DNA from 2 places in the Geodermatophilus sp. SYSU D00684 genome. Region 1 is predicted to be linked to the other one. Evidence: riboswitches for the same ligand, from Rfam matches in the RefSeq annotation. Region 1 holds a riboswitch; the other holds the start of a gene.
What was found. A riboswitch is a leader RNA that binds a small molecule or an ion and turns the genes downstream of it on or off. The one in region 1 is predicted to bind cyclic di-AMP.

Region 1 (5,360 bases):
GTCAGCAGCCAGCCGAGCAGGGCGACGGCGGCGGCCGCGCCGAGCGCCCCGATGAGCGTGCCGGTCAGGACGTCGTCGGTGGCGACGTGCCCGAGCTCGTGGGCGACGATCGACTCGATCTCCTCCGGGGGGACGTCGGCCAGCAGGGTGTCGTAGAGGACCACCCGGCGGGTGGAGCCGAACCCGGACACGTAGGCGTTGAGCGACGTCGTCCGCCGGGACGCGTCGGCGACCAGGACGTCCTCGACCGGGGAGCCGCTCTCCTCGGCCAGCCGCAGCAGGTCGGTGCGCAGCTCGCCGGCCGGCAGCGGCGTGAAGCGGTTGAACGCCGGCTCGATGACCACCGGGTAGAGGAAGGAGCCGGCGACGACCAGCGCGGCCGCGCCGCCGGCGGCCCACGCCCACCAGGTGCGGGGCGCGCGGCGGGCCAGCGCGACGAGCACGAGCAGGCCGAGCGCGGTGAGCCCGGCGTCGATGGCGGTGGAGACCGCGACGTCGCGCAGCCACAGCGGCCAGGAGCGGGTGGACAGCCCGTAGCGGTGCCGCACCACCTCGCCGTAGGCGGAGATCGGCAGCGTCACCAGCCGGCCGACGACGACCAGCGCGACCGTGCCCAGCAGCACGGTGAGCGGCCGGCGGCGGCCTCCCGCGCGGCCGACCGCGGTGACCAGCCGGCTGCCCAGGCGGGTGAGCCCGAGCAGCGCGGAGACCGCCAGCCCGAGCACCAGGTTGGTCAGCGACGCGGGACGGATGTCGGCGGCGAGGGCCTCGGCGCGGCGGACGACCTCGGCGGGCAGCCCGGCGTCGTCGGTGACCGGGGACGCGCCGCCGGGCGGGGTGGGCAGCAGCGTCCAGGGCGTGCGGAGGGCGATGACGACGACGAGCGCCGCACCGAGCACGAGCGCGACCAGCAGCGCGGCCCGGCGGGAGCCGGTGCGGCCGGGGCGGGTGGCCGCGGGGCCGGGGCGGGTGCTCGTCCCGCCCGCCCTGCTCACCCGGCCGATCCTAGGCGCGCGCCGGCCCCGCACCGCGATCTCCCTCCGCAGCGCTCTCCCTCCGCAGCGCTCTCCCTCCGCAGCGCTCTCCCTCCGCAAGGCGCTCCTCCGCGGACGCCGAGGGCCGGCGACCCGTCGGGGTCACCGGCCCTCGGTGGTGGTCCTTCGTCTAAGCGATGCGGCGCATCGCGGTGATGCCGCCCATCGAGTCGACCGACACGACCTTCACCGGCTGCCCCGATGTGGAGGCGTGCACCATCTGGCCGTTGCCGATGTACATCGAGACGTGGCTGACCGGGCTGTAGTAGAAGATCAGGTCGCCCGGCTGCAGGTCCGCCCGCGAGACGGCGGCGCCCATGCGCGACTGCATGCTGCTGGAGTGCGGGAGGCTGATCCCGGCCGCCGCGTAGGCGTACTGGGTCAGGCCCGAGCAGTCGAAGGCGTTCGGCCCGCCGGCGCCCCACACGTAGGGGTCGCCCACCTGGGCCAGCGCCGTCTGCACCGCGGTCTGCGCGGCACCGCTGCCGCCGCTGCCCGCCGACGGCGCCGGGGCCGGGGCCGGGGCCGGGGCCGCGGCCTGCGTGCCGGTCGCGGCCGGAGCGCTGTCGCCGCGCGAGCCGCCGGCCGGCTCGTCGCCCGCCTCCGCCTGCGCGCCGGCGGCCAGGCCGGCCTCCTGCGCGGCGAGCGCCGCCTGCCGCTGCGCCTCGGTGAGCGCGGCGAACTGCGCCTGGTAGTCGGCGATGTCGTCCTGGAGCTGCGCCTCCTGGGCGCTCAGGTCGTCGAGGGTGCGCTGCGCGGCGGCCTCGGCGGCCTCGGCGCCGGCCTGCGCCTGCCGGGCGGCAGCCGCCGCCTCGTTCACCTGGTCGAGGACGGAGGTGGTGTGGTCGGCGATCTGGCCGAGGGTGGCCAGCGAGGCGACGAAGTCCTCGGCGGAGTCGCTGGTCAGCAGCAGGTCGAGCCCGGCGAAGCCGTCGCCGTTGCCGTTGCCGGCGTAGGCGCTGCGCGCCACCTGGCGGATCTGGCCGTCGAGGTCCTGCAGCTGGTCCTGCGCCTCGGCGGCGGCCCGGTCGGCCTCGTCGGCGGCGGCCTGCTGCTGGGCGAGGACCTCGCGGGCCTCGTTGACCTGCTCGCTGACGACCTCGAGCCGGTGGCCGGCCTCGGCGGCGAGCTGGGCGGCCTGCTCCGGGGTGCCGGCCCGCTCGGGGTCGGCGGCCGCGGTGCCGGACAGCAGGCCGAGGGTCAGCGCGGCGGTGGTGCCGACGAGGGTGGCCCGGCCGAGGTGGCGGGGCCGCGACGGGCGGTGCGGCCCGGTGGTGCGGGTGGCGGATGTGGACTTCTCGCGTGCATGCCCCAGGACGGGGCGGGGGGTCGCCACGGGCGGCGGCTCTCCGTTTCTTCCTCAGCAACCGCCTACCGAGTTAGCTGACGGGTTCGGGCTGGGAAGACGTGCCCTATCTCCGCGCCCCGGTCGGGACCGGCGCGCACGAGAACTCACCCCAGTGCTGCGGTGGGTCCCCGGCTCACCTCGCGCACCTCCGGGGAGGGGCGTCCGGTGACTCGGCGGTGTCGGCCGAGGTCACCCTGCGTCGGGTGACGACCACCCGGCCGGACGGCGCCACAGTACGGACGTGATGCAGTTGTGACAAACGGGGGGTGCGTGGACTGTGAGAACACGCACGGTCAGCAGCCGCGCCACTCCGGTGCGTACCCGGTTTCGGGTGGTCCCCCGCCGGTCAGCCCGTGCGCCGGCGCCCGTCCCGCGACGGCCGGTGCCGCAGCGGCGGCACCAGGCCGCCCTCGGCCAGCGCCCGCACCGCCCGCCGCTCGACGTCGTCGAGCTCCACGACGACGCCCGGGCGCGGCAGGGCGCCGTCGGCGGTCCGGGCCGCCGGGACGGGGGGCACCGGCAGCAGCACGGGGCCGGTGTCCCGCTCCGCGGGCGGGGCGCCCAGCAGGGCGGTGACGACGCAGTCGGCGCAGCCGGCGCCGCGCGCGGTGCACGAGTCGCAGTCGATGAGCATGGCCGTGTCCCTCCGGTGCCCCGGCCGCGCCGCCCGGTGCCGGGCCGCGGTCGGGACGGGTCTCCCTGTCGGTTGCCCGGCACGCTAGGGACGGCCACCGACAGTCCCGGCTCAGCCGCCCGCGTACTCCCAGTGCCAGGGCTCCTCGCGGCCGTTGCCCGGGTCGGCCCAGGTCGGGTGCAGCCACCCGAACCGGCCGGCGTTGGCGACCATCCACGCGTACTGCGGCGTGCCGAAGCCGTCGACGCCGCCGCACAGGTCGACCGCCAGCCCCCACCCGTGGTTGCTGGTGCCCGGGACCGCGGCCAGCGCCGGCTTCTCCCCGTAGAGGCGGACCTGGCCGGCGTAGGTGCGGTAGGAGTCGGTGATGCAGAGCGGCTGCCCGAACGCCGACGCGAACGCCGCGCTCATCGCCCGCCAGGCCGCCGCGGCGTCGCAGCGCAGCGAGTGGCCGCCCACCCCGATCGGGCACAGCGCGCTCGGCGGGATGAGGCCGTTGGGGTATCCGCCCCAGGCCCGGGCGCCGTCGAAGCTCGGCGGGTAGACGGTGTTGCCGCACTCGACCCGCAGGGCGCCGCCGGCCGGGCCGGGGGCGGGCACCTCCGGCCGCGGGCCGAGGCTCGGCCGGCCGACGTGCAGCACCTGGTCGGCGGGCAGGCGGCGGACGACGACGGCGCCGGCCCACGCGTCGGCGGCGAGCATGGTCTGCGCGTCCAGCGCGATGCCGACGTGCCCCAGGCCCGACTCGGGGGTGCCGAGGAAGACCAGGTCGCCGGGCAGGACGTCGGCCGGGTCGACGGGCGTGGTGACCGCGAACAGGCCGGCCTGGTCGGCGGGCAGGTCGATGCCGGCGTCGCGGTAGACGGTGGAGACCAGCGAGCCGCAGTCCCAGGAGTCCGGGCCGGCCGTCCCCGGCGCGTAGGGCCGCCCGAGGGCGTCCATCGCCGCGGTGACCGCCGCCAGCGTCTCGGCGGGCAGCACGAGCAGCGACACCGGCCGGCGCGGCAGCTGCGCGGCGCCGCGCTGGGCGCCGCCGGCGGCCGCGCCGACCGGGGTGAGCCCCGCGGGCAGGCCCCGCACGGGGTCGAGCAGCTCGGCCGCCGGCGGCGCGGCGGCCCCCGCCTCGCGCAGCTGGTCGAGGTAGGCGCGCCAGTTGGCCGCCGTCTGGGTGTTGACGTCGACCTGCTGGCGCTGCAGGTCCGACAGCTGCCGGTCGACGTCGCCGAGCGCGACGTCGAGCTCCGCGGTCACCGCGTCGGCGGCGGCCTCCAGGTCGGCCACCTCCCCGGCCAGCCGGTCGGCCCGCTGCCGCGCCTCGGCGAGGACGGCGTCGGCGGAGGTCTGCCGGTCGACCGCGGCCCGCCGCTGCTCCTCGGCGGCGCCGACCACCTCGGCGGTGTGCGCGTCGACGGCCTCCAGGTAGCCCAGCGCCGCGACCACGTCGGCCGGGTCGCCGCCGGTGAGCAGCACGGTGAGCGGGGTCAGCGCGCCGCCGTCCCGGTAGACCGCCGACGCGTACTGCGCCACCACCGCCCGGTACCGCGCCAGCTCGCCCTCGGCGGCGTCGACCGTGGCGCGGGCGGCGTCGACGTCGGCCTGCGCGTCGGCCAGCTGCTGCCGCGCGGCGGCCACCTCGGTCTGCCGCAGCTGCAGGTCGGCCTGGACCTCGGCGGCGCGCTGCTGCAGCCGGTCCAGCGCCTCGCTGTCGAGGACCCCGCTGGTCCCGCCGGGCTGGTCGCTGGGCTCCGCGGCCGCCGGGGCCGCGAGCAGGACGGCCGCCACCGCCGTGACCAGCACGGACATCACGCCCCGCCGGGTGCGCCCCAGGGAACGCGCGCGCATCGGACCACCTCTGCAGTTCCGGACCCCGCTGGTCCGCCCGGGGATCGTCATCTCCGCGGAGCCGCTGCCGCAAGCGCGACGCACCCCACCGGTCCCCCGGTCGGGCGAGGCCTCCCCCGGGCGCGCGTCCCCGGGACTGTCCGACCCCCGGCCTACCGTCCCGCCGTGCTCTTCCCCGCCAGCGGCACGGGCTCCTCGGGGCCGCGCCACGAGCAGGCACCCGCCCACGGCGAGCGGCCGCTCCCCCGCACCCCCTACGTCCAGGCGAGCATCGACGACCTCGGCACGCCGCTGGCCGGCGTCACCTTCGTCGTCGTCGACCTGGAGACCACCGGCGGGTCGCCGAAGGACAGCGCGATCACCGAGATCGGGGCGGTCAAGGTGCGCGGCGGCGAGGTGCTCGGGGAGTTCCAGACGCTGGTCGACCCCGGCTGCGAGGTCCCGCCCTACATCAGCGTGCTCACCGGGATCACCACGGCGATGGTCGCCACCGCCCCGCGGA
Region 2 (5,360 bases), on a different contig from region 1:
CAGCCGGACGTAGACGAACGGCGCCGTCGCGCGCAGCACGCACGGCAGGCCGGCGCCGCTCATCACGCAGTAGGCGGCGCCGTGCCGCTCGAGCAGCGCGAACACGTCCTCGTCGTGCCAGCTCGGGTGGCGGAACTCCACGGCCACCCGCATCCAGTCCGGCAGCAGGCCGAGGAAGTGGTCGAGCCGGGCGTCGTCGCGGGCGGCGGCCGGGTGCAGCTGGACCAGCAGCACCGCCCGCCGGGGCCCCAGCTCGTGCCAGGCCGCGGTCATCCGCTCGACCCACGCCTCGGGGGCGTACAGCCGCTTGGCGTGGGTCAGCCCGCGCGGGGCCTTGACCGACAGCTGGAAGCCCTCGGGCAGCCGCTGCCGCCACCCGGCGAAGGTCGCGGTGCGCGGCCAGCGGTAGAAGCTCGCGTTGAGCTCGACGGTGCCGAACCGGCGGACGTAGTGGGCCAGCCGGTCCCGGGACGGCGTCCCCGGCGGGTAGAGGACGCCCTCCCAGTGGTCGTAGCTCCAGCCCGACGTGCCGACGTGGACGGTCACCGGGGACCCCGCGGGGTCAGGCCGCCCGGCGCAGGCCGGCCAGCCGGGTGGCGGCGGCGAGCACCCGCCCGTACGAGCCCGGCGCCAGCCGCACCAGGACGTCGGGGACGACGGCGCTGGCGCCGATGAGCAGCCGCGGCCGGCGCCGCTCCACCGCCTCGACGATCCGCTGCGCGGCGCGGTCGGCCGGGTAGCGCAGCAGCCTGGCGAACTCGCGCTTGCCCCGCTCGGCCTCCGCGGGGTCGGCACCGCTGGCCACGCGGGCGGTCTCGGCGATCCGGGTGGCGATGCCGCCGGGGTGCACGCTGGTCACGCCGACGCCGTCCTCGGCCAGCTCGTGCCGCAGCGCCTCGGTGAACCCGCGGACGGCGAACTTGCTCGACGCGTACGCCGCCTGCCCGGCCGGCGCCATGAGCCCGAAGAGGCTGGAGACGTTGACCAGGTGCGACCCGGGGTTCCCCTTCAGCGTGGGCAGCAGCGCGTGGGTGAGCCGGACGGCGGCGCGGAAGTTGACGTCCATGACCCACTCGAACTCCTCGAGGGTCACCTGGTCGAACCGCCCGCCCAGCGCGACGCCGGCGTTGTTGACCAGCAGCGTCGTCGCCGGGTGACCCGCGACGACCCGGTCGGCGGCCTCGCGCAGCTGCCCGGCGTCGGCGAGGTCGGCGACGACAGTGTCCACCGACCGGCCCGGGGAGGCCGCGCGGACCGCCGCCGCGACGCCCTCGAGCCGCTCGGCGTCGCGGTCGAGCAGCACGAGGTCCGTGCCGCGGGCGGCCAGCCGCGGGGCGAGCGCGGCGCCGATGCCGCTGGCCGCCCCGGTGACGACGGCGGTACCGGTGAAGGCGTAGGGGCGCACGCGGCGACCGTATCCGGCGGCGCTCAGGGCAGCCGCCACACCGTCGTCCGGCGCAGCCCGGGCCCCTCGGTCTCGGGGACCTCGTACACCGCGGCGGGCTCCAGCCGCTCGTGCGGCAGGTACGGGCGGCCGGGGTCGCCGATCAGCACGGCGCAGCCGCGGGCCCGCGCCCGGTCGAGGAAGGGCAGCACCCGCCCGGTCATCTCCCGGTCGTAGCAGACGTCCCCGGCGACGACGACGTCGACGGCCGGTGGCTCCCGGTCCAGCACGTCGCCGGTGACGCTGATGCCGGTCACGCCGTTGAGGCCGGCGTTGACACCGACCGCCGTCCGGGAGAACGGGTCGACGTCGCTGGCCAGCACCCGGCGGGCGCCGGCGAGGACGGCGGCGACGGCGACCAGGCCGCTGCCCGACCCGAGGTCGAGCACCGTGCGGCCCACGACGGTGGCGGGCGCGTCGAGCAGGTGGCGGGCCAGCGCCTGCCCGCCGGGCCAGGCGGCCGCCCAGAACGGCGGCTCCTCCCCCGCCCCGCCGGCCGCGGTCTCCATCGCCTCCCACAGGGCGACGACGTCGTCGGCGACGTGCAGCCGCACCTCGGGGACGAGCGAGGGCCGGCGCACCTGGGTGTGCGCGCGGACGAACCCCGCGGGCACCACCCGGGTGGCCGGCCCTCGCTGGATCACCTGGGGATCAGTACCAGCCGGTGGCCTGCGAGTGCGCCCAGGCGTCGCACGGCGAGCCGTAGCGCTCCTCGATGTAGATCAGGCCGGCGTCGATCTGGCGGTAGCCGTCGGAGGTCTTGGCGATCCCGGTGCTGGCCCAGGTGGAGTCCAGGAACTGCGGGATGCCGTAGGCGGTGCTGGTGGGGTTCTGCGCGTTGGGGTTCCAGCCGCTCTCCTTGCCCCACAGCTTCTCCAGGCAGGAGAACTGCTCGCCGCTGCCGACCTTGCTCAGCGCGTAGTCCTTGAAGGAGCCGGAGGGCGCGGCCGGCGCGGCCTCCTCGGCGGCCTGCTCCTCGGCGGCCTGCTGCGCGGCGGCGGCCTCGGCGGCGGCCTGCGCCTCGGCGGCCTGGCGGGCGGCCTCCTGCTCCGCGGCGACGCGGGCGGCCTCGGCCTCGGCGGCGACGCGGGCGGCCTCGGCCTCGGCGGCCTGGCGGTCGCGCTCGGCCTGCTCGGCGGCGAGCTGCGCCTGGGCGGCACCGGCCTCCTGCGCACTGCGCTCGGCGCGCGAGGCGGCGACGTCGGCCAGCGTCGTCAGGTCGGGGGCGGTCGCGGCCTGCGCGGCGGCCTGCTGCTGCGGGATGCCCAGCTCGTCGGCGACGCTGACCGCGGTGCCGGCGGTGTCGGTGCCGGCGGAGGCGGCCGGGCCGCTGGTGGAGACGACGCCCACGATCAGCGCGCCGGCCGCGGCGGCGCCGAGCAGGAGGGCCGGGCGGCGCGGGCCCAGTGGCGGGCTGCCGCGGCGGAACAGGCGCCGGCGGGCGGGGGCCTCGGCGGCCGGCTCGGCGGCGTCGGCGAGCGCGGGCAGCTCGCGGGTGGCGGTGTCGGCGAGGACGTCGGGGGTGGCGAGCTCGACGGTCACGGGGGCGTCGGCAGGCGTGTTCGGGACGTGGCGGGACATGAGGGGGTGAGGGCTCCGAGGGAGAGTGCGCGCGGCAGCGGCCCGGAGGCGGACCTCGGGCGTGCGGGTGCGGCGCGGGTCTGGGGGGGTGTGGCGGTACGGGGTCCCCGGCGACGTCGTCGCAGGGAGCGGCAGGGCAGGGGCGGCCGGCGTCAGGCGGACGCGGGGGCGCGGTGTGCGCGCGGGCAGCTGCACCTGCGGGCCGCTTCGGCCCGGAGGCGGGGCATGCGGAGACTCTCCGTTTCTTCCGTGAGCCGCCTACCGAGTTAGCTGACGGGTTCGGGCGGGAAGGAGCCCTACGCGCGCCGGGCCGGAGCTCGGCGGGCGCGATTCACCCCAGTACTGCGGTGGGTCCCCGGCTCGCGTCCACGGGTGCGGACACGACTCGGCGGCGTCCGGCCGGGCTCCCCGGGACGGGGACCTGACGACCTGCCGGACGCCAGCCACCGTACGGTCGTTACCGGTTCGTGACAACGGCCGGGGCCGGAGGTGCGGTCGGGACGCGTGGTGCGGACTCCCCCGTCCCGGAACGCACCTCCGCGTCACCGCTGGTCAGGAGGCCGCGGCGACCTCGGGTCGGCCGGGACCGTGCAGAGGTGTCACGTCGGACACGTCCGTGGCGGACGGCGCCGGACGCGCCCCCGCGCGGGGCTCGGGCGCCGGGTCCTCCCCGAGGCGGGGCAGGCCCCGCTTGTCGCCGAGGGCGTGGACGTCGTCGGGCACGACCCCGGTGACGACGGCGAGCGCCTCGTCCAGCTGCCCGGTCAGCAGGCGCAGCCAGTCGCGCGCCCGGTCGCGCTCGTCGCGTAGGGGCGCGAGCTCGGCCTCGACGGCGGACCGGCGCTCGAGCGCCTCGGCGTCGGCCCGCGCCCGCGCCTCGGCGGCCTCGCGGTCCCGCCGCGCGCGCTCGGCGGCGGCCCCCTCCTCCAGCCGGGCCGCCTCGCGGCGCGCGGCCTCCAGGATCGCGGCGGCCTCGCTGCGGGTCTGCTCGCGGGCGGCGAGCACCGCCTCGCGCATCTCGGCCACCCCGGACAGCCGGGCCTGTGCCTCGGTGAGCGCCTCGGCGCGGATCCGCCCGGCCTCCTCCTCGGCGGCGGCGGTCAGCGCGGCGGCCGCCTCCTCGGCCCGGCGCATCATCGCGGCGGCGTCCTCGGGGCCGGGCAGGCTCTGCCGCTCGCGGACCAGCTGGGCCAGCCGGCGGCGGGCGTTCTGCAGCTCGGCCGACGCGGCGGCGTAGCGGCTGAGCAGGTGCTCGTTCTCCCGGCGCAGGACCAGCAGCTCGGTCTCCGCCCAGGCGACGTAGTCGTCGACCTGCAGGCGGTCGTAGCCGCGCACCGCCCCGGTGAACACCGGCCCGGTGCCCAGCAGGCCGTCGAGCCCGCGTCCCGGAGGCGGTTCGGCGGGGCCGTCCCCAGCCCCGTCCGGAGCAGCTCCCTGTCCCCGCAGCGACATCCCGGTTCCCCCTCGGTGCGCTCCGATCCGGTCCCCCACCGGCACGCCGGCGGGGGGTGATCACAGAGTTCCACCCGCCGGGTGCGGCCGAACGGGCCGACACGGGTGGGCGCGGGACGTGCGGACCGGTCGCGCCCGGACGTGCCGGGCCGGTCACCGTGCGCGGTCGAGAGGTCTCAGTACGGTCACGGCCCCCGGGGGGAATGCCCGGCGGGGGCGGCTCGTTGGGCGGGGTACAGTAGTTGCACTCTCAACCACATGGAGCACGAGATGCAGTTCGGGGTCTTCACGGTCAGCGACGTCACGACCGACCCGACGACGGGGCGGACGCCGAGCGAGGCGGAGCGGATCAAGGCCGTCGTCACCATCGCGAAGAAGGCCGAGGAGGTGGGCCTCGACGTCTTCGCGCTCGGCGAGCACCACAACCCGCCGTTCTTCTCGTCCTCCCCCACGACCACGCTGGCCTACGTCGCCGCGCAGACCTCCCGGCTGCAGCTGTCGACGTCGACCACGCTGATCACCACGAACGACCCGGTGAAGATCGCCGAGGACTACGCGATGCTGCAGCACCTCGCCGACGGCCGCGTCGACCTGATGATGGGCCGCGGCAACACCGGCCCGGTCTACCCGTGGTTCGGCCAGGACATCCGCAACGGCATCCCGCTGGCCGTCGAGAACTACGCGCTGCTGCGCCGGCTGTGGGACGAGGAGGTCGTCGACTGGCAGGGCCGGTTCCGCACCCCGCTGCAGGGCTTCACCTCCACCCCGCGGCCGCTGGACGGGGTCCCGCCGTTCGTGTGGCACGGCTCGATCCGCAGCCCGCAGATCGCCGAGCAGGCCGCCTACTACGGCGACGGCTTCTTCCACAACCACATCTTCTGGC

Region 2: linked by a shared signal. The riboswitch ahead of ACI79L_RS00580 (aggregation-promoting factor C-terminal-like domain-containing protein) and the one ahead of ACI79L_RS21105 (C40 family peptidase) in region 1 are both predicted to bind cyclic di-AMP.

Annotation. Positions count from the first base shown of each region.
Region 1 covers NZ_JBJGZI010000035.1:30,217-35,576, forward strand. Annotated here, with positions in the region: gene ACI79L_RS21100 (M48 family metallopeptidase) at 1-995, opposite strand, end outside; gene ACI79L_RS21105 (C40 family peptidase) at 1,165-2,370, opposite strand; cyclic di-AMP (ydaO/yuaA leader) riboswitch at 2,387-2,568, opposite strand; gene ACI79L_RS21110 (hypothetical protein) at 2,729-3,016, opposite strand; gene ACI79L_RS21115 (D-alanyl-D-alanine carboxypeptidase family protein) at 3,128-4,858, opposite strand; gene ACI79L_RS21120 (DEDD exonuclease domain-containing protein) at 5,024-5,360, shown strand, end outside.
Region 2 covers NZ_JBJGZI010000001.1:113,894-119,253, forward strand. Annotated here, with positions in the region: gene ACI79L_RS00565 (DUF72 domain-containing protein) at 1-546, opposite strand, end outside; gene ACI79L_RS00570 (SDR family NAD(P)-dependent oxidoreductase) at 563-1,405, opposite strand; gene ACI79L_RS00575 (class I SAM-dependent methyltransferase) at 1,429-2,088, opposite strand; gene ACI79L_RS00580 (aggregation-promoting factor C-terminal-like domain-containing protein) at 2,096-2,986, opposite strand; cyclic di-AMP (ydaO/yuaA leader) riboswitch at 3,266-3,426, opposite strand; gene ACI79L_RS00585 (hypothetical protein) at 3,578-4,375, opposite strand; gene ACI79L_RS00590 (LLM class flavin-dependent oxidoreductase) at 4,736-5,360, shown strand, end outside.